DNA from 2 places in the Paenibacillus sp. 2TAB23 genome. Region 1 is predicted to be linked to the other one. Evidence: predicted binding sites of a transcription regulator. Region 1 holds the regulator's gene; the other holds the start of a gene.
What was found. The regulator NrdR, encoded in region 1, represses ribonucleotide reductase genes. The targets are predictions, from matches to a motif close to AACACNATATATNGTGTT.
Positions count from the first base shown of each region.

Region 1 (9,970 bases):
TCGGAAGCGGTTGTATACCGGATGCTGCTCGATGCGATGGAGCATAGCGCTTATAACGTATCGCTTGGCAGGGAGAGGAAGGAAGCAAGCGCGGCTGGCGTTCTGAGCCAAGCTGGTTATGGATTATCAGCTGCGGCTAGTGAAACGGCCATCCAGCAGGATTTGACGGGATACCATGGGAGATCGGTTCGGATCGGGACGCTGGCCGTCCCGTTCCCGGTTTTTCCTGCAAGGGCTAGAGTGTCGGAAGTCGCTTACCTATTCGATACGAATGCGAAAGCGCAAGGCGCCGTTATTGTGGATCAAGGAAGGCCGATCGGCATACTCATGAAGGAAAAGCTGCATCAGATGCTTGCCGGTCAATTCGGGCTCCCTCTTTACTGGAACCGTCCAGTGGAGCGAATCATGAATAACCAGCCGCTTATCGTGGATGAACAGCTGTCCGTCGAACATGTATCGCAGCTTGCGATGGCGCGTGAATTCTCGCAGCTGTACGATGTTGTGCTCATTACGAAGGACGGTCAGATGGCAGGAGCGGCATCCATCCGCTCCATTCTAGAGTGCATGACAACGCTCCGCACGGAAGCGGCACGCACGGCTAATCCGCTTACGGGTCTGCCTGGCAATGAAGAAATTCAGCTGGAGCTGAGCCGGCGAATCGGTGAAAAGGAACCGTTCGCAGTCATTTATGCGGATCTGGATTATTTCAAATGGTATAACGATTGCTTTGGCTTCGGGATGGGCGATAACTTAATACGCTATTTGGGCGATTTATTGCGCAGGGAGCTTGATCTCCTCGGCGGAAGCGATGATTTTATCGGTCATATCGGCGGGGACGATTTCATTGCAGTAACCAAGTCCTCACTAGCCGAAAGCTTGTGCGAGGCGCTGATTAAGCGTTTCGATCAAGGTATAAAAGCATTTTATGGTGGAGTTGAGGTCACAAGCGTAGAGGACCGTCACGGAAATCCCGTTGAACAGGAGGGTGTGACGCTCTCTTTGTCACTCATGCTGTGGGATGGCATGGTACCGCTAGTAACGGAGGAGATTCCAAGACGGGCAGCCATGCTGAAGAAGCAGGCGAAGGCGCTGAAGGGCAGCATCTGCGTCATGGATCATATATCAGGAATGCATCATGGAGAGGAACGGAACCGAAATTGAGACAAGTACGAGACATATGGCGGCTAAACGGAGCGGACAACGAAAGCACCGGCCATCTTGGCATAATCTATTTGTCATGGCAGCTTTCCTCCGACGATCAGATGGACAGTATTGCCTCGTTGCAGGAGCAGTGGCATGAATTTGCGGAGCGCGAGGCGGAGGAAGCTTTTAATAGTTCACTACTGTATGAGGGGCTTCAATGGGTGAAGGAGGATCTCTTCATACATATGCGATTGCCCACAGGCAAGGTCAAACTGCTGGAGGGCTGGCTGCTTGAGCTTGCCCATAAGCATACGACGGAGTGGGAGCAGCGTTTTATCGACGGGCTGGACAAAATAGCCTCGGACAGCATGGAAGCCCGGCTTCATGTCGGTGTAGCCGTTGCATCGAATGATTCGAATACGGCTGACGGATTGGTCTGGTATGAGGTGATGAAAAAAGCGATCCTGCACGGCCAAGCAGCGGACGCAATGGAACACAGCATGAAACGGCGCGCAATCGATCAGATCATTCACGATCGGATGATTTATCCGGTGTATCAGCCGATTGTATCGCTTCAGCAGCAAGGGAAAATATTCGGATATGAGTCGCTTTCCAGAACCGAGGACCGCTCGTGGTTCGCGGGTCCGATGGATTTATTCCTCTTCGCGGAGAAGGAAGGCTTAACCTACACCTTGGATCGGCTGGCTAGAGAGAAGGCGATAGACGGCTGCATTCCGCTGGCGCCCGATCAGAAGCTATTTATCAATGTGATGGCGCAAATTATGGAGGATCCCAGCTTCTCGCCGGGTCAAACGTTAAGTCTGCTGGAGCAGCATAAGCTCTCGCCGCATCATGTCGTGTTTGAAATAACGGAGCGGAATTCGATTGCTGATTTCGGAACGGTCAAAAAAGCATTGGAGCATTACCGAAGTCAGGGCTATCAAATCGCAATTGATGACGTAGGCGCGGGTTATTCCTCTTTGCAGTCAATCGTGGAGCTGCGTCCTGATTACTTGAAGGTTGACCGTTCCATCGTCCAGAATATCCACCTCGATGAGATGAAGGAGCATATCCTGTATACATTGATCCAGCTTGCGCTCAAAATGGACATTTCGGTCATAGCCGAGGGAATCGAGTTGGAAGAGGAGTTGGCAAAGGTTCGCGAAATGGGCGTCCAATATGCACAGGGCTATTTGCTAGGACGGCCAGCACCGTTCGATACGAATAAGCAATAATCGTGAAAGATAGGCTTTCCTTAGGCAGCGATGCTTGGGGAAAGTCGTTTTGTGCTATAATGGAACGTATGAAAGCTACATAAAGAAGGTGTGATTCCTTATGGAAAAATGGATGCTCATTGATGGAAATAGTATCATTTACCGCGCGTTTTTTGCGATCCCGCCGCTGACGAATTCGTCCGGCAGCCATACGAACGCGGTATTCGGATTTACGACGATGCTGCTCAAGCTGCTTGAGCAAGAAAAACCGACGCATGTGCTGGTCGCGTTCGATGCCGGAAAGGTTACGTTCCGCCACGAAGGCTACGCGGAATACAAAGGCGGAAGACAGAAGACGCCGCCGGAGCTGTCGGAGCAATTCCCCGTGCTCAAAGAGCTGCTGGGTGCTTTTAATATTTCGCAGTACGAGCTGGCTGGTTATGAGGCGGATGACATTATCGGCACGCTTACGAAGGCTGCCGACGACAAAGGCGTCGAGACATTCGTCGTAACCGGGGACAAGGATATGCTGCAGCTTGCTTCCGATAAGGTGACGATTGCGGTTACACGCAAGGGTGTCAGCGAGGTTGATCTGTACACGCCAGAAGCCATCCAAGAAAAATACGGACTGGTGCCGATGCAGATTATCGATCTGAAGGGTCTGATGGGCGATGTCTCCGATAATATCCCTGGCGTTCCGGGCGTTGGAGAGAAGACGGCGCTGAAGCTGCTGCATGAGCACGGCACGGTCGAGAATGTCCTTGCCAACTTGGACAAGCTGAAGGGCAAGTTGAAGGAAAACATCGAGACGCATAAGGACGATGCGGAGATGAGCAAGAAGCTGGCGACGATCTTCCGCGAGGTGCCGTTCGAGAAAAGCATAGACGAGATCAGCTATGCGGGTTATGACGGGCCCAAGCTGGCCGAAGCGTTCCGCAAGCTCGAATTCAAGTCATTGATTGAACGGCTGCAGCTTGGCGCGGAAGCAGGCGATATGGAAGAAGAAGCGCAGGCCGCAGCCGCTGATCTGTCGATTCACGTGATCGAATCCGAGCAGCATAAAGACTCGCTTGACCGACTCGTGGACATACTCGCCAAAACAGATAAAAACGGCCTGTACATCGAAGCGATTGGCGAAAACCCGCATCATGCCGAGCTGATCGGTCTCGCGATTGCAGCTGAAGATGCCGTATTCGCGATGCCTTACTCCGTGCTTAAGCAGCCTTTTGCCGCTAAGCTGCGCGACTGGCTAGAGCAAGCGGACAAGCCGAAGTACGGCTTTGACCTGCATAAGGTGGAGCTTGCGCTCAAGTGGAGCGGAATTGGCTTCGAAGGTTCAGCGTTCGATGTTCAGCTCGCCGCATACCTGCTTGATCCAACCGAAGCAAGTCAGACACTGAGCGGTATCAACGAGAAGCAAGGTCTGTCCCTGTTGCCGCCGGATGAAGCGGTATATGGGAAGGGCGCGAAGTTCAAAGTACCGGATGCGGATACGCTATACCGGCACTTGTCTCTAAAGGCGGAAGCGGTTCGGAAGCTGGTGCCGCTATTAACCGAGGAGCTAAGCAAAACGGGAATGAGCAAGCTTTATTTTGACATGGAGCATCCATTGTCCCGTATTCTCGCCGGTATGGAGTTTCAGGGAATTAAGGTGAAATCCGAGGAGCTGGAGGCGCTTGGCCGCAACCTGGAGGGGCAGCTTACGACAATCATTAGCAACGTGTACATGCTTGCTGGGATGGAATTCAACATTGGTTCACCAAAGCAGCTTGGCGAGGTTCTGTTCGAGAAGCTGGGACTGCCCGCCAAGAAAAAGACGAAAACAGGTTATTCTACGGATGCAGAGGTGCTTGAGGAGCTCGCTCCTTATCATGACATTATTCCGCTCATCCTGCATTACCGCCAGCTCTCCAAGCTGCAGTCCACTTATGTAGAAGGGCTGCTGAAGGAGGTACGCAAGGAAACGGGCAAGATCCATACCTATTACCGCCAGACGATTGCAGCTACGGGCCGTCTAAGCAGTCAATTCCCGAACCTGCAGAATATTCCGATCCGCTTGGAAGAAGGACGCCAAATCCGCAAGGCATTCGTGCCGTCCGAGCCTGGCTGGTCCATTGTCGCAGCCGACTATTCGCAGATTGAGCTGCGCGTGCTTGCGCACATTGCAGATGACGAGAACATGAAGGAAGCTTTCATACACGATATGGATATTCATACGAAGACGGCGATGGATGTGTTCGGCGTAACAGCCGAAGAGGTAGACTCCAATATGCGCCGCTCAGCGAAGGCAGTTAACTTCGGTATCGTATATGGCATCAGCGATTTTGGCTTATCACAGAATCTTGGCATCACGCGTAATGAGGCCGGAAAGTTTATCTCAGATTACAAGGAAGTCTTCAAAGGCGTTCGCCAGTATATGCATGATATCGTGCAGCAAGCTAAGCGTGACGGCTATGTGGCGACGCTGCTGGAGCGCAGGCGTTATCTGAACGACATTAATGCTTCCAATTTCAACCTTCGTTCCTTTGCGGAGCGCACGGCCATGAATACGCCTATACAGGGTACGGCAGCCGATATTATCAAGCTGGCGATGGTGCATATGGATGCGACGCTGCGCGAGCGCAAGCTGAAGAGCCGCATGCTGCTGCAGGTACACGATGAGCTCGTATTCGAGGTGCCGCAGGAAGAGCTGGAGCTGATGAAGACGCTGGTGCCGGAAGTTATGGCTGGCGCGCTTAAGCTGGACGTTCCGCTTAAGGCCGATATGAGCTTCGGTGACAATTGGTATGAAGCAAAGTAACCCGCTGGCGCGCTGTTTCGGGTATAATGGTTGTTGAGGTGAGGAGAAAATGCCTGAATTGCCAGAGGTAGAAACCGTAAGAAGAACGTTAATTGAACTTGTCGCGGGAAAACGAATCCAGTCCGTTACGGTAAAACTCCCGCGTATTATACAGCGCCCTGCTGAGCCTGAACAGTTCGCAGATGCTTTGGTTGGACATACGATTCAGACCGTTGAGCGTCGCGGCAAATTTCTGCGAATCATATTGGACGGACTCGTCCTGGTCTCGCATTTGCGCATGGAAGGCCGCTACGGCGTGTTCCCTTCGGACGAGCCGATTGAGCTGCATACGCATGTGATCTTTCATTTCGAGGACGGCACAGATCTCCGCTACAAGGATGTGCGTCAATTCGGCACGATGCATCTGTTCACAGCAGGGCAGGAGCTGGAGCTGCCGCCGCTGAACAAGCTGGGCATAGAGCCGCTTGAGCCGGGCTTTACAGTTGAATTGCTGCGAAGCAAGCTGGAGAAGCGGGCTACGAAAATTAAGCCGCTGCTGCTCAATCAAGAGCATATTGTCGGACTTGGCAACATTTATGTGGATGAAGCGTTGTTTCAGGCTCGCATTCATCCCGAGCGTTCGCCTCGTTCATTGAAGCCGGCGGAGTGGAAACGTTTGTATGAGGCAATAAGGTCAACACTTGCGCATGCGGTAGAAGCGGGCGGTTCATCGATTAAGTCTTACGTGAACGGGCAAGGCGAGATGGGGATGTTCCAGCATCAACTGCTCGTCTACGGCAAGAAGGATGAGCCATGCCCGAACTGTTCCAGACCGATTCATAAATTTGTCGTTGGCGGAAGAGGCACGCATATTTGCAGGAAATGCCAGACATTGGAGGAAGCAGGACAGCTCAAGGCAAAGTAGCTTTTTGGATCGACATGCACAGACAAATACTCCCCGCATATGATAGATGTGTTACGAACAATAGGCGAATGACTACTCGGAGCTTCTGAGTGAGCCGGATATTCGCCGTGCGGGGAGGGACTTTACGATTGTTCGCGCATGTTGCTTCACTGTTAGTGCTTGCTTTTGCTGTTAGCTTGGATGGATTTGGTGTTGGCGTTACGTACGGCTTGCGGAGAATTCGCATCCCTATGCTGTCGGTACTTATCATTGCTTGCTGCTCGGGTTTGATTATTTATTTATCCATGCAGGTCGGCGGCTTGCTAACCAGCTTTCTGTCCGAATTCGCAGCGCGGCTCATCGGTGCCTGTGTGCTTATTCTCATCGGCGGATGGGCGCTGCTGCAGCTTAGAAAAGGGAAGCATGCTGACGAGTCTGTCGATACTACGGATGCTTCTCGGCTTGAGAGTGCAGCGGCGGCTGAAGGCAGTCCGCATGCCCATGCGGGCGAGATTGCGAGTGCTGCACTCGTTGTCATGGTTGAGCTGAAGCGGCTGGGCCTAGTCATACAGATTCTAAAAACGCCGCAAGCTGCCGATGTCGACAAATCAGGAACGATCTCCGCATCGGAAGCAATCATGCTAGGCGTGGCGTTGTCACTCGATGCATTCGGTGCTGGGCTTGGCGCAGCATTGATCGGCCTGCCTTCCTTGCTGACGGCTTTGACGATCGCGGCTGCAAGTGCCATCTTCTTAATAGGCGGAATGCGTTTCGGCTTTCGTTTCTCGGCTTGGAGAGGCATGCAAACATTATCTTTGCTTCCAGGCATATTATTGATCATGATGGGAATCATGAAGCTGTTATAATTAGAGGTGAAATGGATGAGAATCGGATTAACCGGCGGTATTGCCAGCGGTAAGAGCACTATCGCCAACATGCTGGTGGAACGCGGTGCGCTGCTGGTCGATGCCGATCAAGTCGCAAGAGAGGTCGTGCTTCCGGGCCAGCCGGCACTGGAGGCAATTGCCTCTACGTTTGGACAAGCTGTGATTGAAAGCGATGGCTCTCTTAACCGCAAGGAGCTTGGAGCTATCGTTTTTCAGGACAAAAGCATGCTGACGAAGCTCGAAGCCATTACGCACCCAGCCATTCGCGCAAGCATGCAGGCGACTATACATACCTACGCGGAGCAATTTCCAAACCGGCTGATCGTAGCTGACGTGCCGCTGCTGTATGAAACCAAGCAGGAAGAGCTGTATGACGGCATTATGGTCGTTTACGTGCCTGCAGAGCTGCAGAAGGTTCGATTAATGGCGCGGAATCAAGTAACGGAGGAAGAAGCCGTTCGCCGGATAGCGCTGCAGATGGATATCGAACGGAAACGCGCGCTGGCTGACTTTGTCATCGACAACAGCGGATCGCTCAAGGAAACGAAACGCCAGCTGGATGCATTCTGGGAAAGTCAGTGCTTGCTATGAAAGTGCTGCTGAAGAAAAGAGTTCTTCTGGTGCTTTTACTGGGGCTGCTGACGATTATGTTTCTGAAATCGGACTGGCTGGCCACAGTGATGTATCCCGTGAAATATAAAGACGATATTCGGGCCAGCGCATCCAATTACAAGGTTGAACCGCACTTGGTTGCCGCGATTATACGCAGTGAAACGAATTACCAGACAGGCAAGGATTCAAAGAAAGGCGCTTTGGGCTTGATGCAAATTATGCCGGATACGGCAGAGTGGGTTGTGCAAAAGGCTGGGTTTCAAGATGTTACGGAGGATACGCTCCGGCACCGCGCGGATGTCAGCATCGAGGTTGGATCTTGGTATTTAAAGTCGTTGAATCAGCAGTTTGATGAGAATATGGTCGCTACCGTTGCTGCCTATAATGCTGGGCCGGGCAACGTTCGGAAATGGCTGGATACAGGCGTGTGGGATGGATCGATGGAAAAGGTTAAGGAAATCCCATTCGGTGAGACGAGGCACTATGTACAGCGGGTTATTTATTATTATAATAAGTATAAGGATTTATATCCTAGCTTTTAATCCAAACGAGCAATTGCCCATTCGAAAATACAATGAAGCCTTGGTGGCCCGTCTCTTCATGGACGGGCCCAGCCAAAGCTTCCGTTATTCATACAACTTTTAATGAATCATTATTTGTATTGACCAGCAAGGGATTGCTCGGCAATTTGCACTAGGCGGCGGGTAATGTATCCCCCGATGGAGCCTGCGTCTTTTGTAGCCATGTTGCCGTAGTATCCGTCTTGCGGAATCGCGATGCCTAGCTCTTGAGCAACTTCATATTTCATTTGATCAAGGGCAGCTGTCGCTTGTGGCACTACCAATTGGTTACTGCTGCGGGATGCGCTCATGTATGTTCACCTCCTTGCGGTTGGTAAAAGTATTATGTGCAAAAATCCAAACTTCATTACAGGAATTACATGGAAATTAAAATTATTTCTGAATAGCCGATTTTAAGGCATTCTGCGAACAGGAAAGGAGGCAATATCCGTTATGAAATGCCCATACTGCGACTATGCCGGAACGAAAGTATTAGACTCCAGGCCAGCCAACGAGAACAAATCAATCCGCCGTCGCCGCGAGTGTGAGAAGTGCAGCCGCCGATTCACAACTTTCGAGATGATTGAAGAAACACCTCTTATTGTGATCAAGAAGGACGGAAGCCGTGAAGAGTTCAGCCGCGACAAAATTTTGCGAGGTCTCATCCGTGCGTGCGAGAAGCGGCCAGTACCAGTTGAGCGTCTCGAGGTTATCGTATCCGAGGTAGAGAAGGAGCTGCGCACGACGGCACATGCCGAGGTCGACAGCAGCGACATAGGAGCTATCGTTATGAATGAGCTGTATCCGGTTGATGAGGTAGCCTACGTCCGCTTCGCTTCCGTTTATCGTCAATTCAAGGACATCGATATGTTCATGAAGGAGCTTAACAATCTGTTGTCCAAGCATCCGCTCAACAGTATGATAGATAAGGATTGACAGATCTTAGCACCATATGCTAATATCAATCTTGTCGTCATTTGGGGCCTTAGCTCAGCTGGGAGAGCGCTTGCATGGCATGCAAGAGGTCAGGGGTTCGATCCCCCTAGGCTCCACCAAACATTAAACTTAAACCACTTCTTCGGAAGTGGTTTTTTTATTGTTTGGTGGGGCCCAATTGAACCTAGAGGTACTGTCCGCGATGCGACCACTGTTTCGGTGGATTCTTGTAGGCGTGATCTTTTTGAGCTTACATTAGAAACGTTGGGCAACTTTCTTCGCATGTGCGATTGCTTTTTCTTTTATAGATGGAGCCTGCTCCCATAATGACGTTCCTTCCACAAAAATTGCCTCAATCGATGGAACCCCATAAAACTGTAAAATCTTATTCAAATAGGTGTACCCCATTTCAAGCGTTGCAAAAGGACCTTCCGAATAAACGGAACCGCTCGCTTGTATGTGCAAAGCTTTCTTTTCGGGCAACAAGCCTACAGGGTCATTTTGGGTATATTTGAACGTCTTCCCCGGAATTGAAGTCGCATCCGTGTATGCTTTCAAAACCGGCGGGATCGAGAAGTTCCACATTGGTGATACGTATACGTACTTATCAGCGGTCACGAATTGATCAACAATCGTCCTAAGATGATAGCTTACGTATGGAAACCTTAGTTGATCGAACGAAGTGGAATTTCAGGGTCCCCGCAAAGTCATACGGATGAGCTTCCAGCCTGGATCTATTGCAAATTTTCATATCCAACTGCACTAGCGTTGCATAAATGTTATCTGAATATTCTATGTTTTCTGTAATTAATGTACCTAGACATAAAAAAGATCTTTTACGATGGAATGGTAGGTAGTTCCTGTCCATAGTTTTGAACAGAGAAATTAATTTCTGAATTTTCCAACTAAATAGGTATGAAGGTTTATGCAACACT
Region 1 covers NZ_JBFRGD010000014.1:208,031-218,000, forward strand. The annotation lists gene AB4Z29_RS20330 (GGDEF domain-containing protein) at 1-1,161, shown strand, start outside; gene AB4Z29_RS20335 (EAL domain-containing protein) at 1,158-2,378, shown strand; gene polA (DNA polymerase I) at 2,479-5,157, shown strand; gene mutM (DNA-formamidopyrimidine glycosylase) at 5,207-6,061, shown strand; gene AB4Z29_RS20350 (MntP/YtaF family protein) at 6,190-6,906, shown strand; gene coaE (dephospho-CoA kinase) at 6,922-7,518, shown strand; gene AB4Z29_RS20360 (lytic transglycosylase domain-containing protein) at 7,515-8,081, shown strand; gene AB4Z29_RS20365 (alpha/beta-type small acid-soluble spore protein) at 8,192-8,410, opposite strand; gene nrdR (transcriptional regulator NrdR) at 8,553-9,035, shown strand; tRNA gene AB4Z29_RS20375 (tRNA-Ala) at 9,079-9,154, shown strand; partial or broken gene AB4Z29_RS20380 (NAD(P)H-dependent oxidoreductase) at 9,291-9,677, opposite strand.

Region 2 (9,970 bases), on a different contig from region 1:
TCCAAAGCAAATACCGATTATAAACAATAAACTAATACCCGGTATGAACAAAAGTGCGGCGCGCTGCGCCTCCTTTGGGACGGCAGGCGTAACAAACTTCCAAGCCTGATAGGCAGCTATCGGAAGCGTAACAGCTATGGCAACCACGCCTGCGATCATCATATATACCCAAATGACATCAGAAGGCCCTAGCAGAACAAGCTTCTGATCCATATTCCTTACCAACCATTGATAAATATCCTTTACATAAATGAATGCAGCTGCCATCGCCACTAAGAAAGCCGCAAGCGTGCGAATGAGCCGTGACCGCATTTCATCCAAATGGCCGATTAAGCTTTGATCGTTCGGGTTGACCATCTTATTTGGCGTTCGACGCAGCTGTCTCAGGCGTCTTCTCTTCCTGTCTCTTATCCTCATCTTCACCATTCACAAGACCGCGCGTTGCCCCTTTGAACTCGCTAAGCGTTCTCCCGAAAGCACGTCCCAGCTCCGGCAGCTTCGATGGTCCAAATATAATAAGCGCAATGATCAGGATTAGTACTAATCCTCCGATTCCAATATTGCCAAACGGCATATGCTCAGCCCCATTCTCAGTTAATGGAGCCGCAGACAAAGCGTCTGCGGCTTCCCGCAAAAAATTTACTGTTAGCTTAATTTGAATCCGCTAATCGCAACGACCGCGCATCTCGCTTTTTTATCCCCTGCACGGTGCGGCCACAAGCTCGAAGGCTTGCTTAAATCAGTCGTATTCTCTCCTGGATGCTGAACCGATAAAAACAGGGTTTGTTCATCTGGCGTGAAAAACGGTCCCGTAAGCTCGCTCTCAATCGGAGCAGATGCAAATTGCAGCGCCATTGCCTGATCCGGACCGCTTGTCGGGATTACGAATAGGCCGTTGTTCATAAATGATTTATGAACGCCTTTATTTTGACTGCTGCTTGAAATATCCGTGACGACCCACAGATGACCGTTAGAGTCAAATGCTAAATTATCAGGCGAGCTGAATCCCGATTGCCTGCCGCCGGCTGCAAAAATCTCAAAGTCGAATTCCAAAGCGCCCAAATCGCTATTCGATTCAAAAATACGCGTAATATGACCATGAATATTGCCGTGATTATCGTTGTTTGTGTGACAGATAAAGACCGTATTGTCAAAAGGAGAGATTTCGATATCCTCCGGTCGATCGGTAGGCGTCCCGCCAACTAACAGCGCAGCCTCTTGGCAGAAAGTGACAACATCGCCTTGGGTCTTGAACTTGCTTAGCACCTCCGGCTTGTCCTTGGCAGCTTTCGTTACCTCGGCAAGCGTGACCGGCATCCACTTCCCGCTCTTCAGATTGGCGACATAGAGTGTACCGTCCTCCAGCAAAGCGGAATTAGCCCGACCCTTCAGCTTATCGTATTTGCCCTTGCTTATGAATTTGTAGATGCATGCGTCCTTCTTGTCATCCCCCATATACACGACTACTCGTCCATCCGGAGCCAGTCCCATTGCCGTATTCTCATGATTGAAGCGGCCAAGCGCCGTATGCTTTTTCAGATAAGACTTATCAAAGGGATCCACCTCGACAACCCAGCCATAATGCGTCTCCGGGAGTTTGGAAGCCGCAGCCGTCTCTGCGAAGTTTTCCTCGCACGAAAGCACGGTATTCCAAAGCGTCACACCGCCGGAGCAATTCGCAAACGTGCCTACTGCCGTAGTTGCTCCGCCAACAGCTGTGCTGCCTTTTGCCGGACCTGTAAGCTCGAATTTGGTGAAGCCATTAATCCTGCGTGCATACGATGAGGTTTTATCCATTTTCCATGTACCCTTCTCATCGCGGTAAACCTCGATAACCGACATCCCTTGGTAATAGAGATTTTTTTGCAATTGATCGGCCGTCATCTTGCCGTCCTTCACGGGTCCTATTGAAAATATCGTGCTGTATTCATGATTGTTAACGAGCAGACCTCTAACATTTGAGCCTTTCAGCGGAAAAAATGCGTTATAGTCGCAGCCTGAGCCAAACTTTTCGCCCGCTTCATTAATCACATCGTCGAAAGCGGCTACCACGTCGTATTTGAAGTTTTTAGGCAGCAGCAGCTGGTCTTCCTTGGACGGGGCAATTGGCTCGAAATAGCCACTCACACGATTCGTGTTAAACCCAAACAGATGATCGGCCGTAGAAGACATCGCTGACGCTTTTCCGTTTAACACGCCCAAGCCTGCTGAAGCAGTTGCGAGCGCAGCTGCACCCGTACCTAAATACGAAAGAAAGGTTTTGCGGTCCATCGTTTTATTCAACTTTTCCACTCCTCATTAATGTGATCCACTCATAGACAAGCATAATAAGGAAATGTTAAGCCACTGTCACCTTAAACTGGAATTATTGTAAACGAGGGAATGATTATCATTCCTGCTTTTGCTGTAACGCTTTTTCGCATTCAAAGGCGTAGTGCGTGGAATGATGAGCAGGCTTTTCTCGGATCACCCATACATAACCGAAAGCCTGCTTCTATATGCTTAACTAAAAGCATGCAAGTGCTAAGGAGGCTGATGGAATGGGTCCGTTCTCCCCTGAGCTGTTACAGGGAAAAGTCATTTTAGTTACAGGCGGCGCGACCGGCCTAGGGCGGGCAATGGGCGAGGCGTTCATCGCTCTTGGCGCGCGGCTTGCCATTGCCAGTCGCAAAGAGTCTGTACTTCGGCAGGCAGCCGATGAGATGGGATCTTCGGCATGCCCCGTATTCTACAAAAGCTGCGATGTCCGCGATCCCCTCCAAATTCAAGCACTTATTGATGCCGTCGAAGAGCAGCTCGGGCCAATCGATGTTCTCGTCAACAATGCCGCTGGCAATTTCATTAGCCCAACGGAACGCCTTTCTCCGAAAGCGGTAGATTCGGTTCTGAACATTGTTTTGCATGGAACCTTCTATACGACACTTGAGGTCGGCAAGCGCTGGATTGAACAAGGAAGAAGCGGCACCATGCTGAACATCGTGACCACTTATGCTTCCACCGGCTCTGGCTATGTCGTCCCTTCCGCAGCCGCGAAAGCAGGCGTTCTAGCACTCACAAGATCGCTGGCGGTGGAATGGGCGAAATACGGCATACGGCAGGTTGCAATTGCACCTGGGCCCTTTCCAACTGAAGGCGCTTGGTCACGCCTGTCTCCCACTGCTGCGCTGGAAGAGCAAATGATAGCGCGAATTCCTCTCGGTCGCGTTGGAAACAAAGAAGAGCTGGCAAACTTAGCCGCTTATCTCGTTTCTGATTATGCAGCTTATTTGAACGGCGAAGTGATTACGATTGATGGCGGAGAATGGCTGCAGGGAGCCGGTCAGTTTAACGGACTATCCGCAGTGACAGACGAGGAATGGGAATCGCTGGCTGCTTTAACACGCAAAGGCAAGTAGGGATACAAAAAGAAAACAGTTCATTTCTCTTTGAGAAATGAGCTGTTTTTGGCATTTTAACTATTGTTCGTTATTCTCCGTCCGTCTGCTCCATGGGACGAGCCCCTGGACCTCTGCCGCCAGAGCGGTTTCCACCTGTGCGGTTACCTCCAGTACGGTTGCCACCGGTACGGTTACCCCCAGTACGATTGCCTCCAGTACGGTTGCCTCCTGTGCGGTTACCTCCTGTACGGTTGCCTCCTGTGCGGTTGCCTCCTGTGCGGTTACCACCAGTACGGTTTCCACCTGTGCGGTTACCTCCTGTGCGGTTGCCACCAGTGCGGTTCCCGCCTGTGCGTTCCCCTCCCGTGCGATTGCCGCCTGTACGATTGCCTTTTGTGCTGCTTGCTGCTTTTTTCTTGTCTGTTGCCATATGCGTAATACCTCCTCATAGAAGCTACTTACAACATATGATGCAACTCTAGCTTTTGTAACAAGGCTAATGATTGTTTTATAGAGTTATAGATTCGAAGGCCTCTTGTTCACCGAATGGAAGCTGCTTGAATCTAAAATGAGGAAACTCGGCTCCTTATCAACTCGATAAACTTCCTTGCCGCAAACCCTATATATTTTTCCTTATGATAGATGAGTCCAATCGTTCGTTTGATAGAGGGATTGATAATCTTAACGGTTTTAATGGCATCCGATTTATGAATCGACATTAACGTTTTCGACAGAATCGAAACGCCTGCTTTTGCCTGAATAAGGCTGAAAATGGTCTCTATCGCATCCGTCTCAACGATTGGATTCAATACGATACCGACAGCTTTGAAGGCGGTGTCCGTCTGCTCCCTGCATTTGTAGGTTTTGGGGAACAGGATAAACGGCTCTTGCGAGATATCTTCCAATCGAACAGTTTCGAGCGCAGCGAGCGGATGCTCATGGGAAAGCGTTAAAAACAATTCCTCTTCATATAAAGGTACAGAAACAATCCGCTCATCGATGACAGGCAGAATAGTGAGCGCCACATCCAGCTCATTGTGCACGACACGCTCCATAACGTCATCTGTCCCCCATACCTTCAACTGGATGTCTGGAAATTGCTTATGGAATTGTATCGTAGCTGCCGACACAAGCGAGTTTAATTCGCCCGGCAGCGCACCTATTGAAAGGCAGCCGCGCTTGAGCGTTTGCAGCTCTTCCATTTCACCCTTTGCACTTGCCATGCTTTGAAAGATATGATCGCAGTGCTTCAATAAAATAGCTCCTGCTTCCGTAACCATCGTTTTTTTACCGATCCTGTCAAACAGCTGAACACCCAGCTCATCCTCTAAAGCCTTTATTTGATGGCTTAAGGTTGGCTGAGTAACACCGAGCCTCTCAGAAGCACGAGTGAAGTGAAGCTCCTTGCACAGTGCCTTGAAATACTCCAATTGTCTAATTTCCATAGAACCTCCGCCTACCCTTTTGGTTTCCCATTATAAACAACAAAAACAGAAAAAACACCCATAAGCAGCGATGTTTTTCCTGTTTTGATTATTACTCATTCCAAGGCGAATGCAAAACGCAATCACAAAAGTTAACCGGCTTAAATCCAGGAAGTAGCAAAGTACAAACGTCGGCTTTAATATTCCCGAAGGTCGTCTCCGGCTTATGCTTGAAGCCCTCAAGGAAAGCAGGCAAAATTTTGCTCTTGAATTGATCGCGCGGATACGCTTTTACTACTTTCTCACGGATCTCCTCCGCTATGCTTTCAAAGTTTTCTCCCATCACGTCGTAGCCGACTCCCGAATAGATAAGAGCCACCTCCGGCTCCTTGAACTGAGCAATGCCAATCGTGGTATGCAAGGCAATCGCATCCCAGACGAGCCGAATGGAATCATTAGGTACGCCATGCTGCTGGAGATAGCTCTTTGCTGCGTTGGCGCCGTCTACTTCAAAGCGTTTGTCCGGACTGCTATAATGCTTCGTTAGCCCCAAGTCATGAAACAATGCGCTAATATAAAGCAGCTCTGGATCGAATGCGATTCCGGCGTTCCTGCCTTGCAGCGCTCCGAACAAGTATACCCGATGTGAATGGTTCCACAATAAATCATTGCCATGCTCGCGAAGAAGCTCTGCAGCCCCAAGCGCCAGCTTGCTGTCTGGAATCTTGATATCCGCAACCAAATTTGACATTACAACCAGCCTCCTAAAAACAAATATTTAAGATAACTTGATTGTAATGGAGCAATAATCATTGATCAATATTATCGTTTCTATCATTATGATAGATAATACGCATGATTCACTACAGATCTAACATCTGCTATAACCGCAATTTGTACACTGCTTGCAGCCCTCAATGTTGATCAAGGCTGCCGAACCGCAGGATGGGCATAAATCTCTTAAGGACGCAGCTGTAGGAAGATTAGCCTTACTCACAGCTTTTTCTAATGGAATGTGGGCAGCAGCAGCGGTCTCTTCTCCGCTCTCCGCATGCAGCTCCAGCGCTTTGGCCACGGCGTCCGCAATGGACTCCACTCGGTTGGCTCCGAAACCGATTGCTCCCGAACCTCCAATCCCCTTTAAGTGCTTAACAAGCAGCTTCACCTTGTTCCCGTGATCGCCATAACGAAGGAATAATGAGCATACGCGCCCAAGCGCCTCAGCCATTGCGAACACGTCGGAGCCAGCTTTGCCCACATTCAGAAAGATCTCTCCCGGCGTGCCGTTCAAGTCATTAATCGTAATATAAGCCATACCGAAAGGTGTGTTCACTTTATAGGTAGCCCCTCTTAACACCTGTGGTCTCCGCTTGTATTGTTTATCGAGCACTTGCTCAGCCGCTACGTCAGGCACAACCGCTTCTACAAGATCGGCATCGAAATGATCGCCATGATCGGCTTCAGACGCTATAACAGATGCCGATTCCATCTCTTCAGCTGTATGTTCATCCTCACGCGACGCTCCGCTCTTCTCCGTAGACAAGACTTGTACATCACGGCTTCCATCCCGATAGATCGTCACGCCTTTACAGCCGAGCTCAAATGCAAGCTCATACAGCTTCCCTGTCTCTTCAACCGTAAAGTCAGCCGGGCAATTCGCTGTTTTCGAGATCGAGCTGTCTACCCAGCGCTGAATAGCCGCCTGAACGCGAATGTGATCCTCCGCGGATAAGCTCATTGCCGTGACATAATAATCGGGGAGCTCCATCCCAGGATTGGCTGCCTTCCAATCTGCTGCAATAGGCACGTCTTGCTTATCGTAGCCTAATCGGCTTTGCCGGTAATATTCGAATGCAAAATAAGGCTCGATCCCCGTCGAGGTTCCGACCATTGTCCCTGTGCTTCCTGTAGGAGCCTGCGTAATGACCGTCACATTCCGCATTCCTTTCTCGGAAACGGCTTCGCCAATTTCCGGGAACGCGTGAATTAAATTTTTCATAAAGCCGCTCTGTACGTATTTGTCCGCGTCGAATGCTTGGAACGAGCCCTTCTCCGCTGCTATTTCTGTAGACGCCAAATAAGACTCACGGGCCATAAACGCATACAGCTTATCGAGAAACAACAAAGAATCCTTGCTTCCGTAACGAATTCCCAGCTTAATCATCAGCTCGGCCAGTCCCATGGTCCCGAGACCAATTCGGCGTTCAAGCTTCTGGTTGCGCTCATTTTCTTCGAAATGGTAAGGCGTCTTATCAATGACATTATCCAGAAACCGCACGGACCAGCGTGTCACCTGAGCAAGCTCCTCCCAAGCGACATCCTGTGTTTTCTCGTCGTAGAACTGCGATAAATTCACGGCCGATAGGTTGCATACACCCCAGCCCGGCAGACCTTGCTCTCCGCAGGGGTTCGTGCTGACAATAGGGTTGAAATACCAGCTGTTCGACATTTGATTGTAGTATTCCATAAAAACAACGCCAGGCTCCGCGGACTTCCAAGCCGCATCAATAATCGTTTGCCAAATATCGCGTGCACGCACGGTTTGATAATGGATGACTTTTTTTCCCAGCCTCTTCCATTCCTCCAGATCGCCTGACCAGAGCTCGTCATAGTCCTTCTCCTTCGTATCCGGAAATACGAGCTCCCAATCCGCGTCCTCCTTCACTGCCTGCATGAATGCGTTGCTTACGCATACGGACAGATTCGCATTTGTGACTTGGCCCATCGTTTGCTTGACCGTAATGAACTCCAGCACATCCGGATGCCAGTCATTCAGCATAAGCATTAATGCGCCTCTCCTGCTTCCGCCCTGCTCGATTAATCCCGTCGTATAGCTGAACAATCCCCCCCAAGACACTGCGCCGCTTGAAGAACCATTGACTCCGGCTACCATTGCACGGCGAGGACGAAGCGAAGAAAGGTTCATGCCAACTCCTCCGCCCCGCGCCATGATCTCAGTCATGTCGGATAAACTCGCCATAATGCCGCCTCGGCTGTCTTTCGGTGAGGGAATGACGTAGCAATTAAACAATGTCAGTTCTTCGCTTGCCCCGGCGCCTGCTGCAATCCTCCCTCCTGGAACGAGCTTCCAATCATTTAGGATATATCTGAATTTCTCCCTCCACTCATCCTGTTTCTCTTGGCTCTCTTCAACGGATGCCATAGCTGCCGCAAGACGGTCCCACATCTCCTCCGGCGTTTTCTCAACCGTCAAGGTGAGCTTCTCGATGCTCGACTCCGTTTGTTCACCGTTCCTGAGCTTCACCTGCACCTGACTGCCGACACGACCGACTACCTCTCCTACTTCTTTTACAGGAAACTTGGGATCATCCTGCGTCAATACGAGAACGGTATCTCCGATCTTCGTCAGACTCGTGTCCGCGTTTTTCCAAGCATACCGGTCCAAAAATATTTTCTCGCTTAGTCCCTCAAGGCGCCTTCCTTCTGCTTTCCCCATATTCAACGAATCCTCCTTCAGGTTATCGCGCTATAACCATATGTATATCCATACTATGCGTTTAGCACAATATATTGTGTCATTTAATCATTATACTATACTAGATATTGATTTTCTTGCATCTGAATGGCGGAAAATAACTATCTCCTCCGCTTACATGCACGCTCTCGCCAATTTGCTTGTCCATACTCTTTTTTATGCGGCATCTTATTATTATTGAATGAAAAGGCAATACTGATTACAACTTATCCCTTATACTGCGGAAGGAGCTGCACGTGATGACATTTCAAACAACGCCCCAGGCTGCTTCAGCCGAAGCCGGCCAAGCAATAGCCTCGCGCAAGCTGCATCCGCTTGTCGACCTGCAGTGCGACCGCACATGGTTCGAGGAGCTGCAAAATCGTCAGACTCGTGGCGGACCATGGGATGATTGGACACTATACCAGCTTGCTATGGAAGCCGAGCAAGCAAAACGGATAGAAAGCTTCGAGCAGCTGCTCTGCCTTCGGTCGCTTCCTTCATTCGAGCCGATGCCACATCAAATCAGTACGGCGCGCAAGGTTGTGCACGAAATGGGCGGGCGGGCTATTCTTGCAGACGAGGTCGGACTCGGCAAAACGATAGAAGCGGGTCTCGTGCTCAAAGAATACATCGTGCGAGGGTTGGCCAAACGCGTCTTAATTCTCGTACCCGCTTCCTTAGTGCTGCAGTGGGTTCGGGAGCTTAATCAAAAATTCGGAATCTCGGCTGTTGCCCAGAAAAAGGCGCATACTTGGGGCTATGACGTAGTTGTAGCCTCAATAGATACGGCAAAGAGAGAGCCGCATCGCGAGCTCGTGCTTAGCACCGATTATGATCTCATCATTATTGATGAAGCACATAAGCTTAAAAACAAAAAAACGACGAACTATCAATTTGCCAACCTTTTGCGCAAGAAATATTGCCTGCTGCTTACGGCCACGCCGATTCAGAATGATATGGATGAATTGTTTAATCTCATTACCCTCTTAAAGCCAGGACAGCTTGGCGGAATGAGCGACTTTGCTGCCAACTTTGTCGTAGACAAACGCGTGCCCAAGAATGAGGACCAGCTGCAAGAAGCGCTGTCCGGCGTCATGATTCGCAACCGCCGCGGCGACGGGGGCATTCACTTTACGAAACGGTTTGTCAAAAACATCCCGCTCACCTTATCCGAGGATGAGAAGGCGCTTTATGACTCCGTAACCGGGTTTGTGAAGGAGCGTTACGAGGAAAGCGGCGGGGACTTAACCAGCATGCTCTCCCTGGTCACACTGCAGCGCGAAGTATGCAGCAGCCGCGATGCCGTCTTTTTGACGCTGGTCAATCTGTTCAAAAAAACAGCCGAGGATTCTCCGATGCGTCCGCGAATTTGGGAGCTTGTTGAGAAAATCAAAAATATAAAAGCGAATACGAAAGCCGAGAAAGCGATGGAGCTCGTCAAGGAAATGAATGATAAAGTCATTATTTTCACCGAGTATCGGGCTACGCAGGAGTATCTGCTGCAGTTCTTCCGCGCACAGGACATGATTGCCGTGCCTTACCGCGGAGGGATGAATCGAGGTAAAAAGGACTGGATGATGGATTTGTTCCGGGGACGCGCCCAAATTCTCATTGCAACGGAAGCCGGCGGCGAAGGCATCAACCTGCAGTTTTGCCACCATATGATTAACTTTGATCTGCCTTGGAATCCG
Region 2 covers NZ_JBFRGD010000007.1:235,043-245,012, reverse strand. The annotation lists gene tatC (twin-arginine translocase subunit TatC) at 1-357, opposite strand, end outside; gene AB4Z29_RS13115 (twin-arginine translocase TatA/TatE family subunit) at 359-574, opposite strand; gene AB4Z29_RS13110 (PhoX family protein) at 646-2,271, opposite strand; gene AB4Z29_RS13105 (SDR family oxidoreductase) at 2,541-3,395, shown strand; gene AB4Z29_RS13100 (hypothetical protein) at 3,456-3,710, opposite strand; gene AB4Z29_RS13095 (LysR family transcriptional regulator) at 3,941-4,822, opposite strand; gene AB4Z29_RS13090 (HD domain-containing protein) at 4,914-5,552, opposite strand; gene AB4Z29_RS13085 (adenosylcobalamin-dependent ribonucleoside-diphosphate reductase) at 5,673-8,258, opposite strand; gene AB4Z29_RS13080 (DEAD/DEAH box helicase) at 8,537-9,970, shown strand, end outside.
Region 2: a site for NrdR is predicted at 8,322-8,339, ahead of AB4Z29_RS13085 (adenosylcobalamin-dependent ribonucleoside-diphosphate reductase). Genes of this name have one in related genera too.